Regions from separate parts of the Geodermatophilus sp. SYSU D00814 genome, predicted to be linked through region 3. Evidence: riboswitches for the same ligand, from Rfam matches in the RefSeq annotation. Region 3 holds a riboswitch; each other region holds the start of a gene.

The links. Region 3 has a riboswitch for cyclic di-AMP ahead of ACI780_RS10825 (hypothetical protein). Riboswitches for the same ligand answer to the same signal wherever they lie in the genome.
Region 1: another riboswitch for cyclic di-AMP. It lies ahead of ACI780_RS21630 (C40 family peptidase); the one in region 3 lies ahead of ACI780_RS10825 (hypothetical protein).
Region 2: another riboswitch for cyclic di-AMP. It lies ahead of ACI780_RS15865 (C40 family peptidase); the one in region 3 lies ahead of ACI780_RS10825 (hypothetical protein).
Region 4: another riboswitch for cyclic di-AMP. It lies ahead of ACI780_RS13075 (transglycosylase family protein); the one in region 3 lies ahead of ACI780_RS10825 (hypothetical protein).

Annotation. Positions count from the first base shown of each region.
Region 1 is NZ_JBJGYP010000038.1:16,672-23,829, reverse strand. It holds gene ACI780_RS21645 (AMP-dependent synthetase/ligase) at 1-1,135, shown strand, start outside; gene ACI780_RS21640 (glycosyltransferase family 4 protein) at 1,186-2,310, opposite strand; gene ACI780_RS21635 (M48 family metalloprotease) at 2,307-3,590, opposite strand; gene ACI780_RS21630 (C40 family peptidase) at 3,752-5,002, opposite strand; cyclic di-AMP (ydaO/yuaA leader) riboswitch at 5,019-5,197, opposite strand; gene ACI780_RS21625 (hypothetical protein) at 5,357-5,632, opposite strand; gene ACI780_RS21620 (D-alanyl-D-alanine carboxypeptidase family protein) at 5,739-7,158, opposite strand, start outside.
Region 2 is NZ_JBJGYP010000019.1:32,185-39,342, reverse strand. It holds gene ACI780_RS15880 (transglycosylase domain-containing protein) at 1-1,712, shown strand, start outside; partial or broken gene ACI780_RS15875 (YhjD/YihY/BrkB family envelope integrity protein) at 1,736-2,509, opposite strand; gene ACI780_RS15870 (hypothetical protein) at 2,614-2,835, opposite strand; cyclic di-AMP (ydaO/yuaA leader) riboswitch at 3,027-3,163, shown strand; gene ACI780_RS15865 (C40 family peptidase) at 3,171-4,295, shown strand; gene ACI780_RS15860 (DUF3817 domain-containing protein) at 4,453-4,770, shown strand; gene ACI780_RS15855 (serine hydrolase domain-containing protein) at 4,786-6,117, shown strand; gene ACI780_RS15850 (hypothetical protein) at 6,146-6,664, opposite strand; gene ACI780_RS15845 (DUF3253 domain-containing protein) at 6,718-6,972, shown strand; gene ACI780_RS15840 (M42 family metallopeptidase) at 6,962-7,158, opposite strand, start outside.
Region 3 is NZ_JBJGYP010000011.1:115,682-122,839, reverse strand. It holds gene ACI780_RS10840 (trypco2 family protein) at 123-434, shown strand; gene ACI780_RS10835 (S1 family peptidase) at 449-2,062, shown strand; RNA gene rnpB (RNase P RNA component class A) at 2,183-2,592, opposite strand; cyclic di-AMP (ydaO/yuaA leader) riboswitch at 2,796-2,956, shown strand; gene ACI780_RS10825 (hypothetical protein) at 3,231-3,863, shown strand; gene ACI780_RS10820 (PIG-L deacetylase family protein) at 3,940-4,662, opposite strand; gene ACI780_RS10815 (DUF1203 domain-containing protein) at 4,712-5,212, opposite strand; gene ACI780_RS10810 (DoxX family protein) at 5,286-5,645, opposite strand; gene ACI780_RS10805 (sulfite exporter TauE/SafE family protein) at 5,670-6,425, shown strand; gene ACI780_RS10800 (ArsB/NhaD family transporter) at 6,446-6,736, shown strand; gene nadA (quinolinate synthase NadA) at 6,805-7,158, opposite strand, start outside.
Region 4 is NZ_JBJGYP010000014.1:125,549-132,706, reverse strand. It holds gene menD (2-succinyl-5-enolpyruvyl-6-hydroxy-3-cyclohexene-1-carboxylic-acid synthase) at 1-836, shown strand, start outside; cyclic di-AMP (ydaO/yuaA leader) riboswitch at 1,120-1,290, shown strand; gene ACI780_RS13075 (transglycosylase family protein) at 1,295-2,413, shown strand; gene ACI780_RS13070 (nucleotidyltransferase domain-containing protein) at 2,478-3,359, opposite strand; gene ACI780_RS13065 (class I SAM-dependent methyltransferase) at 3,401-4,012, opposite strand; gene ACI780_RS13060 (isochorismate synthase) at 4,012-5,286, opposite strand; gene ACI780_RS13055 (demethylmenaquinone methyltransferase) at 5,323-6,042, shown strand; gene ACI780_RS13050 (hypothetical protein) at 6,070-6,210, shown strand; gene ACI780_RS13045 (phosphoribosyltransferase) at 6,224-6,898, shown strand; gene ACI780_RS13040 (geranylgeranyl reductase family protein) at 6,996-7,158, shown strand, end outside.

The DNA.
Region 1 (7,158 bases), on a different contig from region 3:
GGACGGCTCGGTGCTGCTGTTCATCCCGCTCGCGCACGTGCTCGCCCGCGTCCTGCAGGTCGGCGCGGTCAAGACCCGCACGGTCACCGGCCACACGCCCGACGTGAAGAACCTGCTGGAGGACCTCGGCGCCTTCCGGCCGTCGTTCGTCCTCGCCGTCCCGCGGGTCTTCGAGAAGGTCTACAACTCCGCGAAGGCCAAGGCGGACGCCGACGGCAAGGGGAAGATCTTCGACCGCGCGGCCACGGTCGCCGTCGAGTGGTCCCGCGCCCAGGACACCGGCGGCGCCGGGCTCGGGCTGCGGATCCAGCACGCGCTGTTCGACCGGCTCGTCTACGGCAAGCTGCGCGCCGCCCTCGGCGGCCGCTGCCAGGGCGCCATCTCCGGCGGCGCGCCGCTCGGCGAGCGCCTCGGCCACTTCTTCCGCGGCATCGGCGTCACCGTCTACGAGGGCTACGGCCTGACCGAGACCACGGCCGCCGCGTCGGTCAACCACGACGCCGCGCTGCGCATCGGCACCGTGGGCCGCCCGCTGCCGGGGGTGTCCTTCCGCATCGCCGACGACGGCGAGATCCTCATCCGCGGCGGCGTGGTCATGCGCGGCTACTGGCGCAACGAGCAGGCCACCGCCGAGGCCATCGACGGCGAGGGCTGGTTCCACACCGGCGACATCGGCGAGATCGACGCCGACGGGTTCCTGCGCATCACCGGGCGCAAGAAGGAGATCCTGGTGACCGCCGGCGGCAAGAACGTCGCCCCCGCCGTCCTCGAGGACCGGCTGCGCGCCCACCGGCTGGTCAGCCAGTGCATCGTCGTCGGCGACCAGCGGCCCTTCATCGCCGCGCTGATCACCCTCGACGCCGAGGCGCTGCCGCTGTGGCTGGAGTCCAAGGGCAAGCCGGCCGACACCCCGATCGACCGGCTCGTCGACGACCCCGACGTCCGGGCCGAGCTCGACGCCGCGGTCGCCGACGCGAACAAGGCCGTCTCGCAGGCCGAGGCGATCAAGAAGTACCGGGTGCTGGCCACGGACTTCACCGAGGAGAACGGGATGCTGACCCCGAGCCTCAAGCTCAAGCGCTCGGTGGTCGTCAAGGAGTTCGACGCCGAGGTCGAGGCCCTCTACACCCGCTAGTCGAACGCCCGGCGGGCCCCCTCCCACCGCGGGAGGGGGCCCGCGGCGTCTCAGGGCTCGAGCAGCCCGGCGAAGGTGGCGGCGATCGTCGTCCAGGACCAGCGGCGCTCGACCCACGCCCGCCCGGCCGCGCCCATCGCCCGGGCCCGTGCGGGGTCGTCGAGCAGCGCGGTGACCGCGGCGGCCACCGCCTCCGGCGAGCGCGGGTCGCCGACCACGGTGCCGGTCTCGCCGTCGCGGACCGCCTCCGGCGCCCCGCCGGAGGTGCCGGCCACCACAGGCAGGCCGCACGCCGCGGCCTCCAGGTACACCATCCCCAGCCCCTCGACGTCGAGGCCGCCGCGGCGGGTGCGGCAGGGCATCGCGAACACGTCGCCGGCGGCGTAGTGCCCGGGCAGCTGCGCCGTCGGCACCGCGCCGGTGAACACGACCGACGCCTGCAGCTCGCGCGCGGTCACCGCCCGCCGCAGTCGCGTCTCGTCGGGTCCCCCGCCGACCAGCAGCAGCCGGGCGCCCGGGTGGCGCTGCAGCACCCGCGGCCACGCCGCCACCAGCACGTCCTGCCCCTTGCGGCGCACCAGCCGGGACACGCAGACCACCACCGGCCCCTCCCCCAGCCCGTACCGGCGGCGCACCGCGGTCCCGTCGGCGGCCGGGCCGAACCGGTCGACGTCGACGCCGGGTGAGAGCTGCGCGAGCTGGGTGCGCCCGCCGAGGGCCGGCTCCAGGCGGCTGCGGGTGTAGTCGCTGATGTAGGTCAGCACGTCGAGGCCGCCGGCGATCCGCTGCAGGAGCTGCCGGGCACCCGGTAGCGCCACCCAGCCCGTCTCGTGGCCGTGCGTGGCGCCCACCAGGTGCCGCACCCCGGCCGCGCGCAGGCCGGGGGCGAGCAGGCCCAGCGGGGCGGCGGCACCGAAGAAGGCGGTGTCGCAGCCGTGCTCGGCGACCAGCCCGGCGGCGGCGCGCGCGGTGGCGGGGGTGGGCAGGAGCACCCCCGTCGGGCGGCGGACCACCCGGTAGGGCAGCCCCGCGTCGTGGGCCTGCCAGCCCGGGGAGCCGGAGGCGAGGACGACCAGCGAGTCGGGCGGACGGCGTTCCAGCAGCGCGGCGACGAAGGTCTGGATGCCGCCCTGCCGCGGCGGGAAGTCGTTGGTGACGACGAGCGTGCGGCTCACCGCTCGCCCAGCCGCAGCCAGTCCTGCGCCATCGCGACCCGCTCCGCCGGTGTCGGGTGCGAGCCGAAGAACCACTGCCACACCGCCGGCGGGCTGGGGTCGGAGACGTTGGTCTCCGACAGCCGCCGCTGCACCGCGACGAACGCCGCCGCGTCGCCGGTGAGGTCGAGGGCGTACAGGTCGGCCCGGGCCTCCACGTGGCGCGACAACAGGTTCTGCACCGGCGTGGCCACCAGCGACCCGACGGCGCTCAGCAGCAGCACCAGCGGCACCACGCGCGGGTCGGCCGCCGAGTCCGCGCCGGCGCGGCGCAGCAGCGGCGTCCAGGTCAGCAGCCAGCCCAGCAGCGCCACCGCCGCGGCGGCGCCGAGTGCGCCCAGCAGGGTGCCGGTGAGGACGTCGTCATTGGCCACGTGCCCGAGCTCGTGGGCGACGATCGACTCGATCTCCTCGTCGGGCACCTCGGCCAGCAGCGTGTCGTAGACGACGACGCGGCGGGTGGAGCCGAAGCCGGAGACGTAGGCGTTCAGCGACGTCGTCCGGCGGGAGGCGTCGGCGACGAGGACGTCCTGGACCGGGTTGCCGCTGGCCTCGGCCAGCTCCAGCAGGTCGGTGCGCAGCGGGCTCGCCGGCAGCGACTCGAACCGGTTGAACGCCGGCTCGATGACCACCGGGTAGAGGAAGGAGCCGGCGACCACGAGGCCCGCCGCGCCGGCCGCGGCCCACGCCCACCAGGTGCGCGGCGCCCGGCGGGCGAGGGTCACCAGGGCGAGCAGGGCGAGCGCGGTCAGGCCGGCGTCGATGGCGGTGGAGAGGGCGACGTCGCGCAGCCACAGCGGCCACGACCGGGTCGACAGCCCGTAGCGGTGCCGGACGACCTCCCCGTACCCCGACAGCGGCAGCGTGACCAGCCGGCCGAGGACGACCAGCACGACCGTGCCGAGGAGCACCGTCAGGGACCGGCGGCGGCCGACGAGGCGGCCCACGGCGGTGACCAGCCGGCTGCCCAGGCGGGTGAGACCGAGCACCGCCGAGACGGCGAGCCCGAGGACCAGGCCGGTGAGCGAGGCCGGACGGATGGCGGCGACGAACGCCTCGGCCCGGCGCACCGCCTCGGCCGGCAGGCCGGCGTCGGCACTGAGCGGGGTCGCGCCCCCGGGCGGGGTGGGCAGCGGCGCCCAGGGGGTGCGGACGGCGACGACGACCACGAACGCCGTGCCCAGCACGGCCGCGACGAGCAGGGCCGCCCGGCGGGTCCCCGACCCGCCCGCCCAGCTCACCCCGCCGATCCTAGGCGTGCGGGCCCCCCGGCCGTCCGGGCCCGTGGGACGACAAGGGCCGGCGACCCACCGGGTCGCCGGCCCTGGCGACGTGCTGGAACGGCCACCCTTCAGGGGCCCGCGCCGAGCCTGCGAGGCGTGGGGGGAAGGGTGGTCCGTTGTCAGGCGATGCGGCGCATGGCGGTGATGCCGCCCATCGAGTCGACGGAGACCACCTTCACCGGCACGCCGGAGGTGGAGGCGTGCACCATCTGCCCGTTGCCGATGTACATCGAGACGTGGCTGACCGGGCTGTAGTAGAAGATCAGGTCACCCGGCTGCAGCTCCGAGCGGGAGACCGCGGTGCCCATCTGCGACTGCATCTTGCTGGAGTGCGGGAGGCTGATCCCGGCGGCCGCGTAGGCGTACTGGGTCAGGCCCGAGCAGTCGAACGCGTCCGGCCCGCCGGCCCCCCACACGTAGGGGTCACCGACCTGCGCGAGCGCCGTCTGCACCGCCGTCTGTGCGGCGCCGCTACCCCCGCCGGACGCGGAGACCGCCGGGGCCGGGGCGGCGGCCGCCGGCGCGGCGGCGGCCGGAGCGGCCGCGGCGGGCGCCCCGCCGGCCGGCGCGGCCGGCGCCTCGGCGGCGGAGGCACCGGCGGAGGCACCGGCTGAGGCGGCCTCGGCCGCTGCAGCCTCGGCCGCTGCGGCCGCGGCGCCGGCCTGGGCGGCCAGGGCCGCCTGCCGCTCGGCCTCGGTGAGCGCGTCGAACTGGGCCCGGTAGTCGACGATGTCGTCCTCGAGCCGCTGCTCCTGGGCGGTGAGGTCGCCGAGCGTGGCCTCCGCCTCGGCCTCGGCGGCGTCGGCGTCGCGCTGGGCCTGCTCCGCCGCCGCAGCGGCCTCGCCGACCCGGGCGAGGACGTCGGTGGTGTGACCGGCGATGCGGTCGAGGGTGGCCAGCGAGCTGACGAAGTCCTCGGCGGAGTCGCTGGTCATCAGCAGGTCCAGCTGGGCGAAGGTGTCGTTGCTGCTGGTGTAGGCGCTGCGGGCGACCTCGCGGATCTGCCCGTCGAGGGCCTGCAGCTGCGCCTGCGCGTCGGCGAGGGCGCGGTCGGCGGCCTCGGCGGCGGCCTGCTGCTGGGCGAGCACCTCCCGGGCCTCGTTGACCCGCTCGCTGACCGCCTCGAGGCGGCGGCCGGCGTCGGCGGCGAGCTCGGCGGCCTGCTCGGAGGTGGTGGCCCGCTCGGGGTCGGCGACCGCGGTGCCGGGCAGCAGGGTCACGGTCAGGGCGGCGGCGGTGCCGGCGAGGGCGACCCGGCCGAGGAGCCGGCGCCGGGAGGGGCGGTGCGGACCGGCGATGCGCGCGGTCGCGGGTGCGGAGGAGGTGGACTGTGCGCGGGCATGCCCCAGGGAGGGGCGGGGGGTCGCCACGGGCGGCGGCTCTCCGTTTCTTCCTCAGCAACCGCCTACCGAGTTAGCTGACGGGTTCGGGCTGGGAAGACGTGCCCTATCCGCGTGCCCCGGTGGACCGGGACACGCGAGAACTCACCCCAGTGCTGCGGTGGGTCCCCGGCTCACCTCGCGCACACCCGCAGGCGGCGTCCGGCGACTCGGCGGTCACCAGCCGAGGTCACCTCACGTGAGGTGACGACCACCCGGCCGGCCGCGGCCACACTACGGACGTGGTGAGGTCGTGACAAACGGGCCCCCTGCGGTTTGTGAGAACACGCACAGTGAGCCACGACGCCACTCCGGTGTGTACCCCGCACGGCGTCCACCTGCGGCTCAGCCGGTGCGGCGCCGGCCGGCCGGGCGGTGACGCAGCGGAGGCACCAGGCCGCCCTCGGCCAGCGCCCGCACCGCACGCCGCTCGACGTCGTCGAGGTCCACCAGCACACCCGGTCGGGCGACGACGGCGTCCTCGGCGGCCGGGACGGGCGGGACCGGCAGGAACACCGGCGGGGTGGCCCGCCGTGCCGGTGGCGCGCCGAGCAGGACGGTGACGACGCAGTCGGCACACCCGGTGCCGCGCGCGGTGCAGCTGTCGCAGTCGATGAGCATGGCCTGTCCCTCCGGTGCCCCGGCCGCCCGGGGAACGGGTCGCGGCCGGGACGGGTCTGCCTGTCGGTCGCCGCGCACGCTAGGGACGGCCACCGACAGTCCCCGGTCAGCTGCCCGCGTACTCCCAGTGCCAGGGCTCCTCGCGGCCGTTGCCCGGATCGGCCCAGGTGGGGTGCAGCCAGCCGAACCGGCCGGCGTTGGCGACCATCCACGCGTACTGGGCGGTGTCGAAGGTCTGGATGCCGCCGCACAGGTCGACCGCCAGCCCCCAGCCGTGGTTGCTGGTGCCCGGGACCGCGGCCAGGGCCGGCTTCTCGCCGTAGAGCCGGACCTGCCCGGCGTAGGTCCGGTAGGAGTCGGTGATGCAGATCGGCTCGCCGAACTGCGCGGCGAACGCCCCGCTCATCGCCCGGTAGGCCGCGGCGGCGTCGCAGCGCAGCGAGTGCCCGCCGGCCCCCAGCGGGCACAGCGCGCTCGGCGGGATGAGGCCGTTGGGGTACCCGCCCCAGGCCCGGGCCCCGTCGAAGCTCGGCGGGTACACGGTGTTGCCGCACTCGACGCGCAGCGCGCCGTCCGACGGCCCCGGGGCGGGCTCCTCCGGGCGCGTGCCCAGGCTCGGCCGCCCGACGTGCAGCACCTCGTCGGCCGGCAGCCGGCGGACGACGACCGCGCCGGCCCGCGCGTCGGCGGCCAGCATCGTGTCGCGGTCCAGGGCGATGCCCACGTGGCCCAGGCCGGACTCCGGCGTCCCGAGGAACACCAGGTCACCGGGCAGGACGTCGGCGAGGTCGACCGGCACGGTGACGGCGAACAGACCGGCCTGGTCGGCGGGCAGGGCGACCCCCGCCGAGCCGTAGACGGTGGAGACCAGCGAGCCGCAGTCCCACGAGTCCGGGCCGGCCGTCCCGGGCGCGTAGGGCCGGCCCAGAGCGTCCATGGCCGCGGTGACGGCGGCGACCGTCTGCGCCGGCAGCACGAGCAGCGACGTCGGCTCGCGGGGGAACTGCGCCGCACCGCGCTGGGCGCCCCCCGACGCGGACCCGACCGGCACCAGCCCGGCCGGCAGGGCGCCCGCGGGGTCGAGCAGGTCCGCGGCCGGCGGCGAGGCCACCCCCGCCGCGGCGAGCTGGTCGAGGTGGGCGCGCCAGTTGGCCGCCGTCTGCCGGTTGACGTCGAGCTGCTGCTGCTGCAGGTCCGACAGCTGCCGGTCGACGTCGCTCAGCGCGGCGTCGAGCTCGCCGGTGACCGCGTCCGCGGCCGCCTCGAGGTCGCGGACCTGGGCGCCGAGCGCGTCGGTCCGCTGCCGCGCCTCGGCGAGGGCGGCGTCGGCGGCGGCCTGCTCGGCCACGGCGGCCCGGCGCTGGTGCTCCGCGGCGGTCACCACCGCGGCGGCGTGGTCGTCGACGGCGTCGAGGTAGCCCAGCGCGGCGGCGAGGTCGCCGGGGTCGCCGCCGGAGAGCAGGACGCTCAGCGGGGAGAACGCGCCGCCGTCGCGGTAGGCCGCCGAGGCGTACCGGGCGACGTCG
Region 2 (7,158 bases), on a different contig from region 3:
GGCGGATCACCCCCGAGGAGGCCGCCGCCGCGCAGGCCGAGCCGCTGGGGCTGGCGCCGGGGCCGGCTCCGCCGCGGGGCTGCGTCGAGGCCAGCGTCGGGCCGTTCGTCTGCGACTTCGTGCAGCGGTACCTGATCCAGGAGCTGGGGATGACCCAGGAGCAGCTCGACGGCGGCGGCTACGTCGTCCAGACGACGCTCGACGTCGAGCTGCAGCGCGCCGGCGACGCCGCGGTGCTGCGCACCCTGCCGCGGGAGGACTCGCTGGCCGGCATGTTCACCGCCGTCGAGCCGGGCACCGGCCACCTGCTGGCGATGAGCGTCAACCGGACCTTCGGCTACGACCGGACCGACCCGACGCAGGAGTCCTTCAACCTCAACGTGGCGGCCAGCCAGGGCTCGGGCTCGACGTACAAGGTCTTCGTGGCCGCCGCCGCCCTGGCCCGCGGCTACTCGTCCTACTACACGCTCAACGCCCCCGACCCCTACGTCTCCCGGGTCTACAGCGGCCCCTGCCAGGGCCGTGACACCGACGGCCGGTACTGCGTGCGCAACGCCGGCCGGTACCGCTCGACGCTGGACCTGGAGACGGCGCTCTACCAGTCCTCCAACACCTACTTCCTCGCGCTCGAGGACGCCCTCGGCAGCGTCGAGGAGCCGGTGCGGATGGCCGAGGCGGCGGGCCTGTTCCAGTTCAGCCCGCCGGAGCTGCCGCAGCAGATCATCGACGAGAACCGCGGCTCGTTCACCTTCGGCGCCGAGGCCACCAGCCCGCTGGCGCTGGCCAGCGCGTACTCCACGTTCGCCGCGAACGGCACCCAGTGCGACGTCGTCCCGGTGACCGCCGTCCTCGACGCCACCGGACAGCCGGCCGTCGGTGCCGACGGCGAGCCGCTGCCGGTGGGGGACCGGTGCACGCCCGAGGCCATCCCGCCGGGCGTGGCCACGACGATGAACCAGATGCTGCGCAAGGACGTCGAGCCCGGGAACCCGGGGCAGACCGGGTCGCGCGCCTACGTCCGCGGGCACCAGATCGCCGGCAAGACCGGCACGTCGCAGGACAACTACTCGGTGGCCTTCGTCGGCTACACGCCCGAGATCACCGCGAGCGTCATGGTGCTCAACCCCAAGCAGAACGAGGACGTCGGCGGGTTCGGCGGCGGCAAGGGCGCCACGATCTGGCACGACGCGATGGAGCCGGTCCTCACCGCCCGGGGGAGCGGGGAGTTCCCGCCGGCCGACGAGACGGTGCAGAACGGCAACACCCGCCCGGTGCCCGGCTGCGGCGGCGTGCGCGCCTGCGAGCGGGCGCTGCGCGAGGCCGGGTTCACCCCGCAGACGCTGCGGGTCGACAGCGACGAGGCGGCCGGCACCTTCCTCGGCACCAGCCCGCCGCGCGGTGCCCGTGCGGTGCCCGGCCAGGTCGTGTCGATCCTGGTGAGCAACGGCAGCGACTACGTCGAGCCGGAGCCCGACCCCGCACCCCTCCCGGCGCCCGAGCCCGAACCGGCCCCCGAGGCGCCGGCGCCCGAGCCGGCCCCGGTGCCGGAGGCGCCCGCACCGGAGCCCGAGGTGCCGACGGTGCCCGTCCCCGAGCCGGGACCCGAGCCGGAGGTGCCCCCCACGGCGCCCGCGGAGCCCGCGCCCGCGGCGCCGCCTCCACCCGCCCCGCCCCAGGTCCCCCCGGAGTGGGGCGGGGCGCCGGCCGCGTGACGGCGGCCGAGCCGCTCGTCGAGTGACTGGGTGAGCAGCCACCCGGCCAGCAGCACCAGGTGCAGCAGGAACAGCCACAGGCCGACGGCGACCACCGCCCCGACGACGACCAGGCCGCCGAAGGGGGCACCCAGGTCCAGCGGCAGGGACAGGAACACCACGAAGCCCTGCAGGAAGCCCGACAGGCAGGCCGCGGTGAACAGCGCCCCGCTGGTCAGCGCACCCCAGCGCAGCTGGCCGCCCGAGACGACGCCGAACCCCCACAGCACCGGCACGGTCAGGACGAACAGCACGGTGTAGTAGCCGACGGCGAAGCGGCCCAGTGCCGCCCCGACGCCGTCCTCGCGGGCCAGGTCGGCCATCACCCGGGCGGCCAGCAGCAGCGGGTAGAGCAGCAGCGGCGTGGCGACGACCAGCGGCAGGGTGAGCAGCCGGCCGCGCCAGCCGGTCAGGTTCTCCCGGCGCTGGCTGAAGCGCAGCAGCGCGCGGCGCAGCCCCTCGCCGTAGAAGGTCAGCGGGACCAGCGCCAGGACGAAGCCCAGCAGGTCGAGGTGGGTGCCGGCCTCGACCAGCCGCTCGACCGCCTCCGGGGCGCCCAGCGGCGTGGGCAGCAGCTCGGTCAGCCGCGCGGTGAGCGCCCGCACCTCCTCCGCCGAGGTCACCAGAGCGGTCAGCCGTACGGCGACCAGCAGCAGCGGCACCACCGCGATGCCCGCGTAGAAGGTCAGGCCGGCGGAGATGAGGGCGAGGTCGCGGCCGCGCAGCAGCCGCTGGGCCCCGCGCAGCAGGGTGTGCACCTCGGCGCGCAGGCGGGCCGCGGTCCACCTGCGTTCCGGAGTCACCCGCTCATGGCACCAGCCCCCGCGGGCGCGCGCCCGTCGGAGTGGCGCCGGTGCGGTGCTCAGTCCTCGGAGCTGTCGTCGGTGGTCGGCGCGTCGTTGCCGGGATTCGGGCCGGTCTCCTGGCAGCTGGCGTCGTTCTCGTTGCTGGCGTTCTCGCCGCTGGCGTCGCAGTTGGTGGGCCCGCGGGAGAAGTCGGTGTTGTCGCCGCAGGCGGTGAGGGAGCCGAGCAGCGCGAGCACGACGAGCGGCCGGGCCAGGCGCATCCGCGTGGAGGAGGACATGCCCTGACTCCTACACGCCCCGGCGGCCGGTCAAACGGGCGGGGTCCCGCGTGTCCGTAGCCGCACCACCACGGAACGTCACCGATGTGATTACACCGCGGTGATTGTCACGGGTCCGTCACGCCCCTTACTCTGTGTGTGTCCAACGGGGCGCTCCGTCACTGACCTGGGTGACACCCCGAGGACGCCGTCGAGCCGGTGCGCCCCTCGGGTGCGCCGGGCCGGGGACCCATCGCAGTCCTGGGGTGCAGCGCGTGTCCGCACGCGCCGGGCGAGTCCACGCCCGAACCCGTCAGCTAACCCGGTAGGCGGCCTGGGAAGAGGAGAACCACCGCGTGGCGTCCCTGCGCACGTCCGTCCCCGGCGCGACCGGCCGCCCGCACCGCCGGCCCGGCCGCCGCGCCGCCCTCGTCCTCGCCGGGGCCCTCGGTCTCGGCGTCGGCGTGGGGGTCGTCCCGTCCGCGGCCCTGGCCGAGGAGCCCACCACGGCGGCCGAGGCCGCGCAGCTGGTGGCCGCCCGCGGGCACGACCTCGAGGTCGTCACCGAGCAGTTCAACGAGGCCCGGGAGGCACTGGCCGCCCAGCAGGCCGCGGCCGAGGCCGCCGCCGCGTCCCTCGCCCAGGCGCAGGCCGAGGTCGACACCGCCCGCCGGCAGGTCGTCGGGATCGCCCGGTCGGCCTACACCGGCGACGGCATGGGCTCGTTCCAGGCGCTCATGACCAGCGAGGACGCCGACGAGTTCGTCAACCGCGTCAGCCTCCTGCAGGGCGTCGCCGGCTACCAGGGCGAGCTGCTCGGCCAGGCCGTCGCGGCCACCGAGACCGCCACCGCCGCGCAGACCGCGGCCGCCGAGGCCGCCGCCGAGGCCCAGCGCCAGTACGACGCCGTGGCCGCCCAGCAGGCCGACCTCGAGGGCCAGATCGCCGCCTACCAGGCCGACTTCTCCCGGCTCAGCGCCGAGGAGCAGCGCGCCGCGCTCGAGGCCGCCGCCGCCGCGCACGCCGCCGGGGACCAGCGGGCCAGCCGCGACGAGGACCGCGAGGAGCCCGCCGCCGAGGAGGCCCCCACCGCGTCCTCCGCGCCGGCCGCGGCCCCGGCCCCGGCCAGCGGCGTCGCCGGCACCGTCGTCGCCACCGCCATGGCCCAGCGCGGCAAGCCCTACGTGTGGGCGGCCGCCGGGCCGGGCTCGTTCGACTGCTCCGGCCTGACGCAGTACGCCTTCCAGGCCGCCGGGATCAGCCTCCCGCACTCCAGCAAGATGCAGTCGCAGATGGGCACCGCGGTGTCGAAGGCCGACCTGCAGCCCGGTGACCTGGTCTTCTTCTACAGCCCGGTCAGCCACGTGGGCATCTACATCGGCAACGGCCAGATGGTCCACGCGCCGACCTCCGGCGACGTCGTCAAGGTGGCCAGCATCGACTCGATGGGCAGCTACTCCGGAGCCCGCCGCATCGGCTGAAGGACCACCCTCCCCCCGCCTCGCACGCTCGGCGCGGGACCCTGGAGGGCGGCCGCTCCGGCACGTCACCGGCGTCACAGCGGGACGGGGAGCCGGGGGACCGGCTGCCGCGTTGGTCCCTGCGGAGCTGCCGCCGACGCCTGAGGACCGCGTACCGATGAACCCCCGCACCGTCGCCACCGCCTTCCGCGTCGTCGCCGTCGCCGAGGCGCTGTCCTGGGTGGGCCTGCTCGCCGGCATGTACGTCAAGTACGTGCCGGAGACCTCCGAGGTCGGCGTGCAGGTGTTCGGCCCGGTCCACGGCGCGGTGTTCGTCGCCTACGTCGCCGTCGCGCTGGTCGCGTCCCGGGTGCTGCGCTGGTCGCCGTGGACGACGCTGCTCGCGCTCGCCGCCTCGATCCCGCCGCTGGCCACCGTGGTGTTCGAGCGCTGGGCCGGCCGCACCGGGAGGCTCGCGGCACCCGCGCGGGCCTGACCTACCGTTCCGGGCATGCCCGAGCCCGTGCTGCCCGCCACCGCCCGCACCCTGCTGGCCCGCACCGCCCGCGCCCAGCGCGACGGCCGGGCGCCGAGCCTGGTCGCCGGCGTCGTCCGCGACGGCGGGCTGGCGTGGTCGGCCGGGCGCGGCGACGTCGCCGAGCCGCACACCGACGTCCAGTACCGGCTCGGCTCGATCAGCAAGACGGTCACCGCGGTCGCGGTGCTGCGGCTGCGCGACGAGGGCCGGCTGGGCCTGGACGACCCGCTGGACCGGCACGTCCCCGGCACGCCGCTGGGCGACCGGTCGATCGGGCAGCTGCTGTCGCACCTGGCCGGCGCGTCCGCCGAGAGCCCCGGCGGCTGGTGGGAGCGGGTGCCCGGCGGCTCGCTGGCCGACCTCGCGCTCACCGGCGGCGACGTCGTCCTGGGCGAGGCCCGGCGCTTCCACTACTCCAACCTCGGCTTCGGCCTGCTCGGCGAGCTGGTGGCGCGGCTGCGCGGCCGGCCGTGGGACGACGTCGTCACCGGCGAGGTGCTCGCGCCGCTGGGCATGGCCCGGACGACGCCGCGCCCGTCGGGCCGCGCCGCGCAGGGGTACGCCGTGCACCCGTGGGCCGACGTCGTCCTGCCCGAGCCCGAGCACCACGCCGGGGTCATGGCCGCCGCCGGCCAGCTGTGGGCGTCCCTCGCCGACCTCGCCCGCTTCGCCGCCTTCCTGCTCGGCGACACCGGCGACGTGCTCTCCCCGGCCACGCTGGAGGAGATGGCGGTGCCGGCCGGCGTCGACCCCTCCTCACCGGCCTGGTCGGCGTACGGGCTGGGGCTGCAGGTGCTGCGGGTCGACGGCCGCACGCTCACCGGCCACGGCGGCTCGATGCCGGGGTTCCTCGCCGGGGTCTTCGTCGACCGCGAGGAGGGCACCGGCGGGGTGTCGCTCGCCAACACCACCAGCGGGCTGGACTCGGCGCTGGTCCCGGGCCTGCTCGCCGACCTGCGGGCCGCCGAGCCGCAGGTGGTCGAGCCGTGGCGCCCGGCCGGTTCGCCGGTGCCGCTCGAGCAGCTCGGCGTCTGGTACTGGGGGCCGGCGCCACTGGCCCTGCGAGCGGTGCCCGGCGGGCTGCTGCACCTCGGGCCGCTGCCGGGGCGGGCCGGGCGGGCCAGCCGGTTCCGCCGCTGCGACGACGGCACGTGGCTCGGGCTGGACGGCTACTACGCCGGTGAGACGCTGCGGATCGCCCCCGACCACCTCGACCTGGGCACGTTCGTGTTCACCCGCGAGCCCTACGACCCCGCCGCCCCCGTGCCCGGCGGCGTCGACCCCCGGGGCTGGACCGCCCCCTGACCGTGCACTTCCGCGGAAGCGCACGCGTCTACGGGCGGTCGAAGGCGTCCATGGTGGTCTTGACGACGGCGCCGTAGGCCAGGTGCGGCACCACGTCGGCGGCCCAGTCGGCCGCCGACCACGTGCGCGGGTCGGTGACGCCCAGCACCGTCATCGGCCCGTTGGCGGCCACCAGCACCGCGAGCGTGGTGAGCAGCGTGCCCACCAGCGGCTGCGACCGGAAGCCCGACGCCCGCAGCAGCCCGACGCCGACCCCCACGCCGACGCCGGCCACCAGCCCGGTGATCGGCCCGAGGCCCTGGACCCGGTTCTGCCGGTGCTCCTCGTCGCCCGGGATCGGCACGTGCGCCTTCTCGGCGAGCCGCTCCACCGTCTCCTCGGGCGTGGAGCTGGTGCCCCGGCCGCGGACGGTCATGTCGAGGTAGGTGACGGCGTTGAGCGCGGTCGACCCCGCCGCCCCCGCCGCCGCGCCGCGCAGCGCCCAGCCGAGGGTGCTGATGCCCCGCTTGCCCTTGCCGAACGTCCCCACGGGGGTGCGCTTCGCCATGGACGGCGCCCTACCCGTCGCGCTCACCAGCGCAAACGGCGCATGCTGGGGACGTGGACGACGTCGGCGCGGCCCTCGAGCGGGCGATCGGCGCGCTGCTCGACGCCCGCGCGCCCGGCGCCACGATCTGCCCCTCGGAGGCCGCCCGCGCCGTCGACCCGCAGGGCTGGCGGGAGCTCATGCCCGGGGCGCGGGCGGCGGCCGCCCGGCTGGCCGCCGCGGGCGCCGTCGAGGTGACCCGGCGTGGTGCCGTGGTCGACGTCGCCACCGCCCGCGGCCCGGTCCGGATCCGGCGGGTCAGCCGCTGACCGGCAGCGGCCGGGCCAGGAACGCCGCGAGCAGCCGGGCGGTGCGGTCGACGGTGCCGGAGTGCAGCACCTCGTAGCCGTGCGTGCTCAGCGTGGGCAGGCTCAGCAGCGCCGCCCGCGCCGACTGCCCCGACGCCTGGGCCTGGGAGGCGTCGGAGTCGTAGGACTGCCACACCGCCGTCTGCG
Region 3 (7,158 bases):
GCTCGAGGACCTGCCACGGGCCAGCGATCCCGAGGCTCCTCGCTGATCAGTGGGCCGACCGCGGCGGATTCTTCCGCTCACGCGGGCATTTACTGGCGCGTTGCTGGGCGGTAACCTTGACCATGACCACCGAGGACGCCCGTGGATTCCTTGCGCCTGTGACCTTGAACGAGGCCATCGGCGAACTCAGACGTGAACTGGCTGCATCCGTCTTGAGCGCCCAAGACGAGGGCATCCGATTCGAGGTCGGCGAGATCGAAGTCGAGTTCTCCGTAACGGTGGAGCGTGAGATCGGCGCGTCAGGCGGAGTCAAGTTTTGGGTCGTCAACGCCGAGGCGAATGCAACATCCAATCGCTCGGCCACGCATCGCATTCTCGTTCCCTTGACTCCGCGGACTCCTGGTGGTGGTCCATTGCTCACCGGCCGGGACTAGTTGCCATGTCATGGTTGGAGGCACCCTTCGACCCGGACCGAGCCGTCGCAGTGTTGCAGGGCGGCAAGCAGCGCGCGAGCGGCTACGCACTGGGCGCACGATTGATCCTGACGTGCGAGCACTTCCTGAGAACCGGTGAGCTTGCCATCCGACCGCGCACGTCGTCGCTCACACGACCCGCGACTCTGGTCGAACGATTCCCGAGCGCCGATGTCGCCATCCTGCACTGCGAGGATCTGGGGGAACTGCCTCCTGTGACGATCGGCCTGGTGGAGCCGGTCGGCCGCGACAGCATGACTTTCGAGATGTACGGCTGGCCACTGTGGTCAACTGAGCGGGGAACCGATGGCGCTCTTCTGGAGGGCGGCCGACTGGTACGCGGCACGTTTGAACCGTCGGACACGTCACCGGACAACAACCTCGTACTACAGCCAACTCGAATGGGCGGCAACATACGGTCTGGCTGGACTGGGATGTCTGGGGCAGCGGTTTTCAGCCTTGACCGACTCGTGGCGGTGCAGCGCCGCCTGTTGAATCCGGACGACGCGAGTTCGATCGAGGCAAGACCCCTCGCACCCCTATTTGATGATCCCACCTTCGCCAGTCTGACCACGGACGCAGGCATCTTGCTGGATCAGCAATGGGCTCCGAGGCGGGTGGGCACGACGACACGCAGCCGACTGGAGTTGCATGGGCCATCACGTGTGCCCTTGCTGTCCACAGCCACATTTATCGTCAGAGTGGACGGTTGGCCAACACTCAGCTACTCGTTCTCTGGTGTCCGCAACAGCCAGCCGCAACACGGATCCGCCTCGGCTACTCCGCAGGTCGAGATCCATGCCGCTTTCGTGGACGCCGATCAGGTGGGGACCTCGGGCAGACTCCTTGTCGAGGCAAGCGGCGGCGAGAGAGATGAGCGCACACTCACTCGTTCCATCCTCGTCGAGGGCCCAGAAGATGTGGACTTGGCGTCGGGGTACGAGACCGTCATCCAAGTCCTAGAGCGGGTACGCGCCATGGGAAGCCCGAGTACCGCATTACGGGCAGCGAAGATCTGCGAGGACGGTCTTCGTCGACTGCGAGCCGCGACCCGACTCGCCGATCACTCGATGGTCGCCTCGATGATCGATCAGGGCTTGGCAGGGGCGGCCGAATGTCTCGCTACCGAGCGCTCGTGGATACGCAGGAAACTCGCCGACCAGGACGCTACACGGTCAGAGGAGGTGCGCCAGACCTCCAAGTATGCTTTCCACCGCGCCTACGCCGTTAGAAGCAAATTGCGCGAGCAAGGACTGTCGCTGCCGGCCGACGAGCGAACCGACGAGGAGCGGGACATCGCCATGACACTGCTCGGATTTCGCGACTATGCGACACTGCAAGAACACCTTGACCCCGGCTTGGGGACGATCCTCACGAATCTCGGCCCATTCGAACGGACGATGCTGAAGATGCTGCAATCCGGCGAAGTGGACCTCCACCATCCCGACTTCACGGGTGCGGTGCCAGAGATCCAGGCGAAGACTTACGATCTCGTCAATGCTCTCATCACCGAAGGCTGGGCCCGCTGGGCACGCGACTACCGCCTGACCCTCACACAGGTCGGGCGCGCTGGCTTGAACGACATCTGAATGACGAGATCGACGTGACGCGGAGTGCTCCAATGAGAACGAGCCACTCTGCGCCTGGCTTGTCATCCGGGAGCTGCAGTCAACGTACTCATAGTGCGTCCAGGGCGTAGCGGAGGACGACGGACGAGTCGGCCTGTACGCCGGGTTCTGTCCTCGGGCGCCTCGCGGCCTCCCGATGGGCGGTCATCCATCTAGGCCCGCCGTTGCCGGCGGGCTCGAGCGGTCCACCCGCAGGCCTCGGGCGGGCAGCCCTCGAACGCCTGCGCGGGACGCCGGCCGGTCACCCGTCCGCCGTCCCTTCTCGACCTTGCTCCGGGTGGGGTTTACCGAGCCACACCGGTCACCCGGTGTGCGGTGGTCTCTTACACCGCCGTTTCACCCTTACCAGCGCGAACGCTGGCGGTCTGTTCTCTGTGGCACTGTCCCGCGGGTCACCCCGGGTCGCTGTTGGCGACCACCCTGCCCTATGGAGCCCGGACGTTCCTCGGCGACGGGGTCTCCCCCGCCGACGCGACCGCCCGGCCGACTCGTCCGTCGTGCCGGTCAGTCTACGGGGCCACCCGACGGGGTTCCGCGACGTCCCGTTGCCACCGACACGCGCAGCGCGACGCGACACGCCGTCGGCCACCTGCCAACTCCTCCAGTTCACCGCCCTGGAGTTGGCACGAGTGCACAAGCCCTCTACGGTTTGCCGCGTCCGGCCGGTCGTCGAGTCCCCCGACCGGGGGAACCGCGCCGGATGCCGCCGAGTCGGGGCCACGCCCGTGGACCCGAACCGGGGACCCACCGCACCACTGGGGTGAGTCCCGCCTCCCGAGCCCCGCTCGGGGGCGGGTAGGGCGCATCCCCGCCCGAACCCGTCAGCTGACCCGGTAGGCGGCCACGGGAGAAAGGGAGATCTGCACCGAGGTGCGCCGCAGTGGCGCCTCGCCCTCGCGCGCCTCGCCCTCCAGACACCACCGCCGCGACCCGCCCGCACGCCGGCCGGTCGCCGCGTGGACGAGCACGGACCCGACGGTTCCCGCGTCGGCCCTGCCCTCCGGGGCACGGCCTCCACGTGGGGCCCGACGGCGCCTGTCCGTCCCCCCCGGTTCCCCCTCATCCGCGACGGGGTCCCGCCGCGTCCCAGCGGCGTCCCCGCGGACCATCGTCAGGAGTTCTCTTCACCATGCCCTCGAACACCCACCGCCGCACCGGCGTCCGCCGGACCCTGACCGTCGGCGCCTTCGCCGTCGTCTTCGGCCTCGCCGGGCAGTCCGTCGCCCAGGCCCAGGACTGGGACCGGGGCCGGGACTGGGACCGCGGCTGGGACCGCTGGGACCGGACGGCGGCCACCGCCCAGGCCGAGGCCCCCGCACCCGAGGCGGCTCCCGCCCCGGCCCCCGCTCCCGCGGTCCCGGCAGGGGCGGCGGCGCCGGCGCCGGCCGTCTCGCTGCCCGTCTCGACCGACCTGAGCGGCAAGCCGACCCCGACCTCGACCGCGTACAGCGCGTGGGCCGAGCACGTCCGCCCCGTCGTCGCCGACGTCACCGCGACCCACGGGGTCTCCACGGTCCTCACCCGGCCCGGCCACTCCCCCACCCAGCAGCTCGCCGCGGACTTCATGGTCTACGCCGACTCCGCCAAGGGTGACGCCGTCGCCCAGTACGTGATCGACAACGCCGAGCAGTTCGGCGTCGAGTACGTCATCTGGAAGCAGCGGATCTTCATCATCGGCGGCTCCGGCTGGCAGGCGATGGAGGACCGCGGGTCGATCACCGCCAACCACTACGACCACGTGCACGTCAGCTTCAACCCCTGACCGGCGCAGGACGCGGCCCCGAGCCCCCCGGGGCCGCGTCCTCGTCCTCCCCGTGCGGCGAGAGCCCCGACGACGGTCAGCCGGCGTAGAGCGTGAACCCGGTCAGCCGGCGCCCGGCGTCGTCGGCCGGGGTCGCCGACTCGACCTGCCGCCGCGCCTGCTCCTCGACCGGGTCGTCCGACAGCGCCTGCAGGTAGCGGCGGTGCTCGGCGAGCGAGGCCACCGCCCGGTCGACGACGCCGGTGACGTCGACGGTGTGCGTCACCCCCACCGGCGTGGAGACGGCGGTCCACCGCACGCCCCGCCACGGCTCCGGGTCGGCGAGCTCGGGGAAGATCCACTCGTTCGCCGCGTCGCCCACGGCGTCGACGGCCGAGCGGCCCAGCGCGCGGTGGTCGGCGCTGTTCCAGTAGGCAGGGGCCACGCCCGGCGGCGTCCACGTCTCCCCGAAGTGCAGGGTGACCACCAGCTCCGGGCGGTGCCGGCGGACCGCCGCGGCCAGCGACCGCCGCAGGTCCAGCCCCTCGGTGAGCCGTCCGTCGGGGTGGCCGAGGAACTCCACCACCGACACCCCCACCGCCGCCGCGGCCGCCCGCTGCTCCCGCTCGCGCAGGGGCCCGGCGGCCTCCGGCGGCAGCCCGGCGATGCCGGCCTCCCCGCTGGTGGCCAGCACGTAGCGGACGTCGCGCCCGGCGGCGGTCCAGGCGGCGACGGCGGCCGCGCAGCCGTACTCGACGTCGTCGGGGTGGGCGACGACGACCAGCGCGCGTTCCCAGTCGTCGGGCAGCGGTTCGACCATCCCGGCAGTCTGCCCGGGTCGACCGCGGCCGGGGCGACGCGCGCGGGGGTCAGCGGCCGGCCGCGCGCACCCGGTAGGTGAAGCACTGCTCGGCCAGGGCGCGCACGTGGACCTCGTGCACCACCGGGTCGGCGAGCAGCTCCTGGAGGGAGTCCTCGACGTCCTCGCCCTCGGGGACGACCCGGATCGCCGAGTAGTCCAGCGACCCGTCCTCCCGGTACCCGCGCAGCACGCGCGGCCCCTGCCGCAACTCCGGGGGCAGTCCGGAGGTCTCGGCCCACCCCTCGCACGGCCGGGCGTGCACGAACACCGGACCCACCTCCCGCCACGGGGACCGCCCGCGCAGCGGGGCGTGGGCGACGAGCCAGACCTCGTCGTCCGGGCGGGCGCGGCGCAGGCAGCACCGCAGCGGGACCCCCGCCGCGTCGGGCCACGGCACCGGGACGTTGCCCTCGGTGTCCCGCCCGCTGCGCCGGATCCCGTCGAGCTCCGCGGGGTCGATGGCGTGCACGGTGAGCACGGGAGCGGGCTGCACGGGCGTCGTCGTCATGCCTCCACGGTCGTCGTCGCCGGGCCCGTGGTCCGGCGGGAATCGGACACCGCAGGGACCTCCGGCGCCGGTGTCAGCGCCCGCGGGCCACGCGCAGCGCCGCACCGACCAGTGGCACCTGCAGCGGCAGCCGCACGAGCCCGGCGGCCAGCAGGGCCGGCCGGCCGCGGGCCACCCGCAGGTGGTGCAGGTGCGCGGGCACGAAGGACGTCAGCAGCGCGGCGGCCACCCAGCCGCCGACGCGCCGGGTGGGCGGCGCGGTGAGCAGCGCCGCGGCGGCCCGCTCGGCGACGCCGCTCGCGAGCACCCAGGCACGGGCGTCCCCGAGCTCGGGCGGGACCAGCCACTCGTAGGTCCGCGGCCGCAGGAGGTGCAGCACGCCGGACCCGCCCAGGGCGGCGGCGAGCCAGGTCGCGGGGGCGGGCGGTCGCACGGGGTCACCGTAGGCTCCGGCTCCGTGTCCGCCGCCGACCTCCTCATCGCCGCGGCGGTCGCCCTGAGCGCCGGCGTGATCAACTCCATCGCCGGCGGCGGCTCCCTGGTGCTGTTCCCCACGCTGGTGGCGCTGGGGCTGCCGACGGTCGCGGCCAACGTGACCAACTCGGTGGCGCAGTGGCCGGGCTACCTCGGCGGGATGGCCGGGTTCCGCCGCGAGTACACCGGCCAGGGCCGGCGGATGGCCCGCCTCGGCGCGGTGTCGGTGCTCGGCGGGGCGGCGGGCAGCGTGCTCCTGTTGACCACGCCGAGCGAGGCCTTCGACGTCGTCGTCCCGGTGCTGGTGCTGCTGGCCAGCCTGCTGCTGGCGGTGCAGCCGCTGCTCACCCGGCGGCTGCCCGACCGCGACGACGACGCCGCCGCGCGCGACCCGTGGTGGCTGTACGTGGCGCTGTTCCTCGCCACCGTCTACGGCGGCTACTTCGGCGGGGCGCTCGGGGTGATCCTCGTCGGCGTCCTCGGGACCGCGCTGCACCGGTTGCAACTGGCCAACGCGCTCAAGTCGGCGCTGTCCGCGGTGACCGCGACGGTGACCCTCGTCGTCTTCGGGCTCTTCGGGCCGGTCGCCTGGCCCGTGGTCGCCGTCGCGGCCCCGGCCAGCCTGGTGGGCGGCTTCGCCGGCGCCCGGATCGCCGAGCGCATCCCCGCGACGCCGCTGCGCGTGCTGATCGTCGTCTTCGGCGTCGGGGTGTCGGTCTACCTGTTCACCCGGATCTGACCCCGGTCGCGCTGCTCACCGTGGCGGTGGTCACCGCGGTGCTGGCCAACCTGGTCGACAACCTGCCGGCGACCCTGGCGCTGCTGCCGGTGGCCGCCGCCGTCGGCCCGGGTGCGGTGCTGGCCGTGCTGATCGGCGTGGACGTCGGCCCGAACCTGACCTACACCGGGTCGCTGGCCGACCTGCTGTGGCGCCGGGTGCTGGGGGCCGGTGCACCGACCGCGGGCCGGTTCGCCGCGGTCGGCCTGGCGACCGTGCCGCTGACCCTGACCGCGGCCACCCTCGCCCTCTGGCTCGCCCTCCAGTGGTGAGGTGCTGTAACGGCCCCGCTGCAGGGTCCGATCGCGAGCCTGCGAGCGATGGGGGGCAGCGGGGTCCTTCACTCGCCGCCGCGGCCGGGCTCGCCGATGGCGATCATCGCCTCGACGGCGCGGCGGGCGCGGGCGGCGGTGTCGGGGTCGACGTCGATCGCGCCCTCGCCGGTGCGCAGCGTGTGCAGCAGCTTCTCCGGCGTGATCATCTTCATGTAGCGGCAGGCGGCGCGGTCGTTCATCGGGATGAACGCCGTCCCGGAGTTGAGCGAGCGCAGCTGGTGCAGGATGCCCACCTCGGTGGCCACCAGGACCTGGCCCGACGTCGTGCGCGCCGCCGCCTCGACCATCCCGCCGGTGGACAGCACGCGGGTGCGGTCGGCCGGCAGGTCACCGTGGCTGACCAGGTCGAGCACGGAGGT
Region 4 (7,158 bases), on a different contig from region 3:
CCGACCGGGTCGTGGTGGTCGGCCGGCCCACGCTGTCGCGGCCGGTGTCGGCGCTGCTGGCCGACCCGCGGGTACGGGTGGAGACGGTGACGGCGACCCCGCGGTGGCCCGACGCCGGCCGGTCGAGCGCGCTGGTCGGCCGCGCCGCCCCGCCCGCGGGCCCACCGTCGGACCCCGGCTGGGCCGCGGCCTGGACCGGGGCCGCCGCCCGGGTCGGCGCCGCCGTCGACGCGCTGCTCGACGCCGCGCCGGCCCCCACCGCTGCCCGGCTGGCCCGCGACGTCGTCGCCGCGCTGCCGGCCGGGGCGCTGCTGGTGCTGGGCTCCTCGACGCCGGTGCGCGACGTCGACCGGCTCGCCGTCCCGCGCGGCGACGTCACGGTGCTGGCCAACCGGGGCGTGGCCGGCATCGACGGCACGGTCTCCACCGCGGTCGGGGCGGCGCTGGCCTCCGGCGGCCCCGCGGTGGCCCTGCTGGGCGACCTGACCTTCCTGCACGACCTGCAGGGGCTGCTGACCGGCGAGGGCGAGCCGCGCCCGGACCTGACCCTCGTCGTGCCGGACAACGACGGCGGCGGGATCTTCGCCCAGCTCGAGCCCGGCCGGCCGGCGTACGCGCGCGACTACCGGCGGGTGTTCGGGACGCCGCACGGGCGCGACCTGGCAGCGGTCGCGCAGGCGCTGGGCTGGGCCACCACGCGGGTCACCGCGCCCGGCGAGCTGCCCGACGCCCTGGCGCCGGGCGGGCCGGGAGTGGTCGTCGTCGGCACCGACCAGCGCGCCGAGGCCGACCTCGCCGTCGCCCTCCGCGAGGCCGCGGCCCGCGCTCTCGGCTGAGCCCTCCGGCGCCCGCCCGGGCCGCCCGTCGTCGGCCGGCGCCGGTGTGGTCCTGCTCGCACTGCCCGCCCGGCGGCGTCCGGCGGCGCACCGCGGCGCCTCGCCGCTGACCTGGGCATCCGGGGTGCACCCGGGGGTGGGCAGGGCGCCTCAGATACCCCGCGCGTCCCACCGCTAACGGAATGTGACCGGCGACACAACGACAGTTGCCATGACGATATGTAACGTTTTGGCTGCGCTCGGCCAATCGGAGCGCGGCGCCGGTCCGCCAAACCCTGCCCACCGGTCGCCCACACCAACACCCAGGGCAGGGGTGGGGGAACCACTTCCGGCGCGCGACGGCCTACGGGGGCCTGTCCTGACGCGCGCCTCGGGGTGAAGCCGCGACACCGCGGCCGGGCACCGATCGCCCGAACCCGACAGCTCACCTCGCCGGCGGTGATCGGGAGATCATCACCATGCCCAAGCACCGCGCACCCCGCTACGTCCGCACCAAGAAGGTCATCGCCCGGGCCCCTGTCGTCGCCGGCGCCACCGCCGTCGGCCTCGGCGTCCTGAGCGCCCCCGCCTCCGCCTCCGCCTCCGAGACGCACGACTGGTCCGGTGTGGCCGAGTGCGAGTCCAGCGGCAACTGGAGCATCAACACCGGCAACGGCTACTACGGCGGCCTGCAGTTCAGCCAGTCCACCTGGGCCGGCTTCGGCGGCACCGAGCTCGCCGCGCGCGCCGACCTCGCCACCCCCGCCGAGCAGGTCCAGATCGCCGAGCGCGTCCTGGCCGGCCAGGGCATCGGCGCCTGGCCGCACTGCGGCGCGTTCCTGGCCGACGGCACCACCGCGGCCGCCGCCGAGGCGCCCGCCCCGGCCGCCACTGCCGAGGCGCCCGCCCCCGCTGCGGCTCCCGCCGAGCAGCCCGCGGCCGCCCCGGCCGACGACGCCACCGAGGACTACACGGTCCGCTGGGGCGACACCGTCAAGAAGATCGCCGACGCCCACCAGCAGAGCTGGCGCGAGCTGTACCAGCGCAACGTCGACGTCATCGGCGGCGACCCGAACCGGATCTACCCGGGCCAGGTGCTCGCCGTCAGCGGTGCGGCCCCCGCCGCCGAGGCCCCCGCGGCCGCCGCTCCGGCCCCGGCCGCCACCGCCGGCGAGTCCGCCCCGGCCGCCGAGGTCGCGCCGATCGCCGCGGCCGCGCCGCAGGTCGCGAACGCCATCGCCACCATCACCAACACCGCCGGCGCCGTGAAGCCGGTCGCCCAGGCCGCCGCCGACGTCGTCGTCAGCAACGTGCCGGGCGCCGCCGACATCACCATCGGCGGCACGCGGGGCAGCGCCGTCGACCCGAACGGGCACCCCTCGGGCCTGGCGCTGGACTACATGGTCATGTCCGACGCCGCCCTCGGCGACGCGATCGCCCAGTACCACATCGACCACTGGGACGAGCTCGGCGTGGAGTACGTGATCTGGCAGCAGCGGATCCTGACCTCGCCCGATGGCGCGTGGAAGGCGATGGAGGACCGCGGCAGCGTGACCGCGAACCACTTCGACCACGTGCACGTGAACTACGCGGGCTGACCTCCCGCCACCCCCGACGAGGGCCCCGGCCGCTGCCCAGCGGCCGGGGCTCTCGTCGTCCCGGTCAGCGGCCGAGGGCGGCCCAGTACGCCAGGTACGACCGGTGCAGCCAGCCGTCGACCCAGGCGCGGTCGGGCCGGGCGGGTACCGCCGGACTGTCGCGCAGTGCGGCCAGCCGCGCCTCGGCGTCGTCGACGGCCGCGACCACCTCGGCCAGCGGCACCTCGCCCCGGCGGACCCGGCGCAGGTACGCGCGGTCGGGCTCGGGCACCGGCAGCGTGATCCGGCCGGTGGTCAGCAGCTCCACGCCCTGCAGGCCCAGCCGCAGCGCGTGCATCGCGTACTTCACGTCGAAGCCGTGCGCGGCGACGAGCTCGGGCCGGTTCGGATGCGCGCCGGCCTGCCCGGTCATCGCCGCCCGCTGGCCCCGCAGGTAACCGAGGAACCGGTCGGCGGCCACGCGGGAGACGAACCGGTCGGCGTGCGCCACCAGCTCCGCGCCCGCGGCGTCGCGGACCACGACCTCCTCGTCGGGGACGAACAGCAGCAGCAGGACCGTCGGGTTGCCGCCCAGGGCCAGCCGGGCCCACTTGCGGGCCGAGTAGACGACGACGTCGACGTCGCCGGCGCCCGACCGGTTGGCCAGCCCGCCGGGCCGGTCCCACGCGGTGTGCCGGTGGTACTGCTCGAAGGGCACGGTCTCGGTCGTCGCCAGGCCTGCGGGCACCCGGGCGGTGCCGGTGACGTACTCCGGCGGCTCCAGGCAGACGCCCATCTCGTCGCGGTCGTCCTGGCCGGCCACGGACGTGCCGTGCACGCCCGACCCGACCTGAGCGCGCAGGACCGTGCCCCGCTCGGCGATCTCCCTGGCGACGGCCGAGGCGTGCGGGTGGTCGAAGGGCGGGGGGAGCGAGCGGTCGCCGGGGACCAGGGGGACGGCGGGCACCGGCACACCCAACCAGCCCGGAGCCGGCCCGCCGACCGGTTTCACCCGGGCCGTCGCCAGACCAGCGCGTAGCGCCAGAGAACCAGCCGACGCACCCGGACACCGGGCAGGACCGCGGCCGCCCGTCGTCGGACCTCGTGCAGCGTCAGCTCCGGGTCGCGCACCGGCATGCCCGGCGTCCCCGGGTCCCGCCGGCCCCGGAGCAGCCGGACCAGCCCGATCCCGCGGGCGAGCACGGCGGCGAGCACCTCGACCGGCAGCTCGCGCGGCAGGTCGGGACGGGCCAGGGCCACGGCGGCCAGCACGCCACCGGGCCGCACCGCCGCCGACAGCACCCGCAGCGCCGGCTCCAGGGGCCCGTGGTGCAGCGCCGACACGCTGACGACGGCGTCGTAGCCGCCCGACGGCAGATCCAGGTCGAGCACGTCGGCCTCCACAACCCGGACGTTCCCCGGCACCCGCGCGCGGGCCTTAGCCACCATCTGCGGCGAGCGGTCGACGGCGTCCACGGAGTCCGCCCGCCCCGCCAGGACGGCGGCCAGCCCGCCGGCACCGCACCCCACCTCGAGCACCCGGAGGCAGGGGTCGGGGAGCTCGCGCAGCAGCAGGGGCCAGTAGTGGGCGTTGTGATCCCAGGACGGGACCGCCCGCATCAGTCCTCCAGGGCGGCCTGGAAGGCGGCGAACTTCGACTGCGTCTCGGCCAGCTCGGCCGCGGGGTCGGAGCCCGCGACGATGCCGCAGCCGGCGAACAGCCGGGCGGTGCACGGGTCGTCCTCGACGAGCTGGGCGCACCGCAGCGCCAGGCCGAACTCGCCGTCGCCGCGGGCGTCGAGCCAGCCGACCGGCCCGGCGTAGCGGCCGCGGTCCATGCCCTCGAGCTCGGCGATCACCGCGGTGGCCACGTCGGGCGGCGTGCCGCCCACCGCGGCGGTCGGGTGCACGGCGTCGACCAGCTCGAGCAGCCCGGCCCGGCCGCCCGGCCCCGAGCGGCGCTGGGTGCCGGTGACGTCGGTGGCCAGGTGCCGCACGTTCGGCAGGGTCAGCAGCGCCGGCTCCTCGGGGACCGCCAGCGCTGTGCAGTACGGGTCGAGCGCCCGCACCAGCGAGTCGACGGCGAGGGCGTGCTCGGCGCGGTCCTTCTCGCTCGCCAGCAGGGCCGCCGCGAGCCGCTCGTCGTCGGCGCCCGCGCCCCGGGGGGCGGTGCCGGCGAGCACCCGGGCCGACAGCCGGCGGCCGGTGCGGCGCAGCAGCAGCTCCGGGGTGGCGCCGAGCAGCCCGTCGACCGCGAAGGTCCAGCAGTCGGGGAAGCGCGCGGCCAGCCGGTCGAGCAGCCGGCGGGCGTCGAGCGGCACGTCGGCGGTGACCAGCAGGTCGCGCGCGAGGACGACCTTGGCCAGGTCGCCGTCGCCGATGCGCCGGACCGCCGCGGCCACCGCGCCGCACCACGACGCGGGGTCCAGCGCGCCGTCGGCGTAGCGCAGCCGGGTGGGAGCGGGCGGCAGCGCGGCGGGGTCGCCGGCCAGCACGTCGCGGGGATCGACGTCGCCGGCGGTGGTGAGCCAGGCGGTGCCGTCCCGACGGCCGACGACGACCTCGGGGACGACGAACACCGACGTCTCGCGGGCCGGGTCGAACGCGACGCTGGCGAACACGACCGGCCCCGAGCCGGGGACGCCCACCGCGTCGTCGACGGGGAGGGCGGCGCTGCGGTCGGCCCACCAGGCGGCGGCCTCGGCCAGCGCCCCGGGGCCGCTCACCTCCAGCCGGTCGGCCTCGCCCCAGCCGACCAGCCCCTCGCCGCGGCGCACCCACGACAGGGCGCCGTCACGGGGCAGCAGGCGCAGCAGGTCGGGGGAGTCGGGCAACTCCACGGTGACGACCGCGGGCGCGGCGGCGTCCGGGGAGGTCACCGCCGCGGCTGTCACGCTCCCCAGCGTAGGCAGCCCGGTAGCGTCGGCGCCGTGGCGGACCGGCGAGACAGCGCACACCCCGCCGGGCACCGGGCCGGACTGGACAAGCAGCCGCACGAGGTCGCGGCGATGTTCGACGGCGTCGCGCGCCGGTACGACCTCACCAACACCGTGCTCTCCGGCGGCCGCGACGCCGCCTGGCGGCGGGCCACCCGCGAGGCGCTGGGGGCCCGGCCGGGCGACGTCGTCGTCGACGTCGCGGCGGGCACCGCGGTGTCCACCGTCGAGCTGGCCGCCGGCGGCGTGCACGCGATCGCCTGCGACTTCTCCCAGGGCATGCTCCGCGCCGGCGCCGCCCGGCCGGTGCCGAAGATCGCCGGCGACGCGATGGCGCTGCCGCTGGCCGACGCCAGCGTCGACGGGCTGGTGATCTCCTTCGGGCTGCGCAACGTGGCCGACCCCGACGCCGCGCTGCGCGAGTTCGCCCGGGTGGTCCGCCCGGGCGGCCGGCTCGTCGTCTGCGAGTTCTCCAGCCCCACCTGGCGGCCGTTCCGCACCGTCTACACCGAGTACCTGATGCGCGCGCTGCCGCGGATCGCGCGCGCGGTGAGCTCCAACCCCGACGCCTACGTGTACCTCGCCGAGTCGATCCGCGCCTGGCCCGACCAGCCGGCGCTGGCCGCGCGGATCCAGGCCGCCGGGTGGGCCGACGTCGAGTGGCGCGACCTGACCGGCGGGATCGTCGCGCTGCACCGCGCACGGCGCCCGTAGCACCCCTCGACGGCGGTAGCGTGACCCATGACGACACCGATGCCCGAGCCGCCCGGCCCCTCGCCGTCGCCGGTCGACCCGATCTCCCCGCCGTCGCCGGCCCCGCTGCCGCAGCCGAGCCCCACCGACCCGACCGCGCCGCCGCCGACCGGCCCGCAGCCGGTCTGACCCGGTCCGCGCGGTGGACGGGCCGCCGTTCACCGACCGGCGCGACGCCGGCCGGCAGCTCGCCGCGCGCCTGACCGACCCCGGCCGCGACCCCGCCGTGCCGCTCGGGCCCGACGCGCTGGTCCTGGGCCTGCCCCGGGGCGGGGTGGTCGTCGCCGCCGAGGTCGCCGCCGGGCTCGGTGCGGAGCTCGACGTCGTCGCCGTCCGCAAGCTCGGGGTGCCCGGCCGCCCGGAGCTGGCCATGGGTGCGGTCGCCGCGGTGGGGGATGCGGTGCAGAGCGTCGGCGTCGAGGCGGTCCTCGCCCGGGTCGACGTCGACGGCGACGCCGCCGCCGAGGTCCGCCGCGCCGAGCTCGCCGAGCTGGCGCGCCGCCGGGAGGCCTACCGCGCCGACCGCCCGCCCCCGGCCCTCGCCGGCCGCACCGTGGTCCTCGTCGACGACGGCCTGGCCACCGGCGCCACCATGCGCGCGGCGCTGGCCGCCGTCCGCAGCGCCGGGCCGGCCGCCGTCGTCGTCGCGGTGCCCGTCGGCCCGCCCGCGCTGTGCGCCGAGCTGGCGGCCGGCACCGGTGCCGACGAGGTCGTCTGCCTGGTCACGCCGCAGCCGTTCGGCGCGGTGGGCCGGTGGTACGCCGACTTCGGCCAGACAACCGACGAGGAGGTGCGGGCGGCCCTGGGCCCGGCATAGGAAGCGGTGCGCACGTTTCCCGGCCCCGGACGTGCGGATAGCTTCCGGTGCCTGGGGTCGACGCCGGCCGCAGCGGGAGCACCGAGGGGGCCAGCGCGTGACGAGTCCGACCGCCGGGGGCAGCGCCGACGTCGTCGTGGTGGGTGCCGGGCCCGCGGGGTCGGCCGCCGCCTGGACGCTGGCCACCGCCGGGCTCGACGTCGTCGTGCTGGAGAAGGCCCGCTTCCCGCGGGAGAAGGTCTGCGGCGACGGGCTCACGC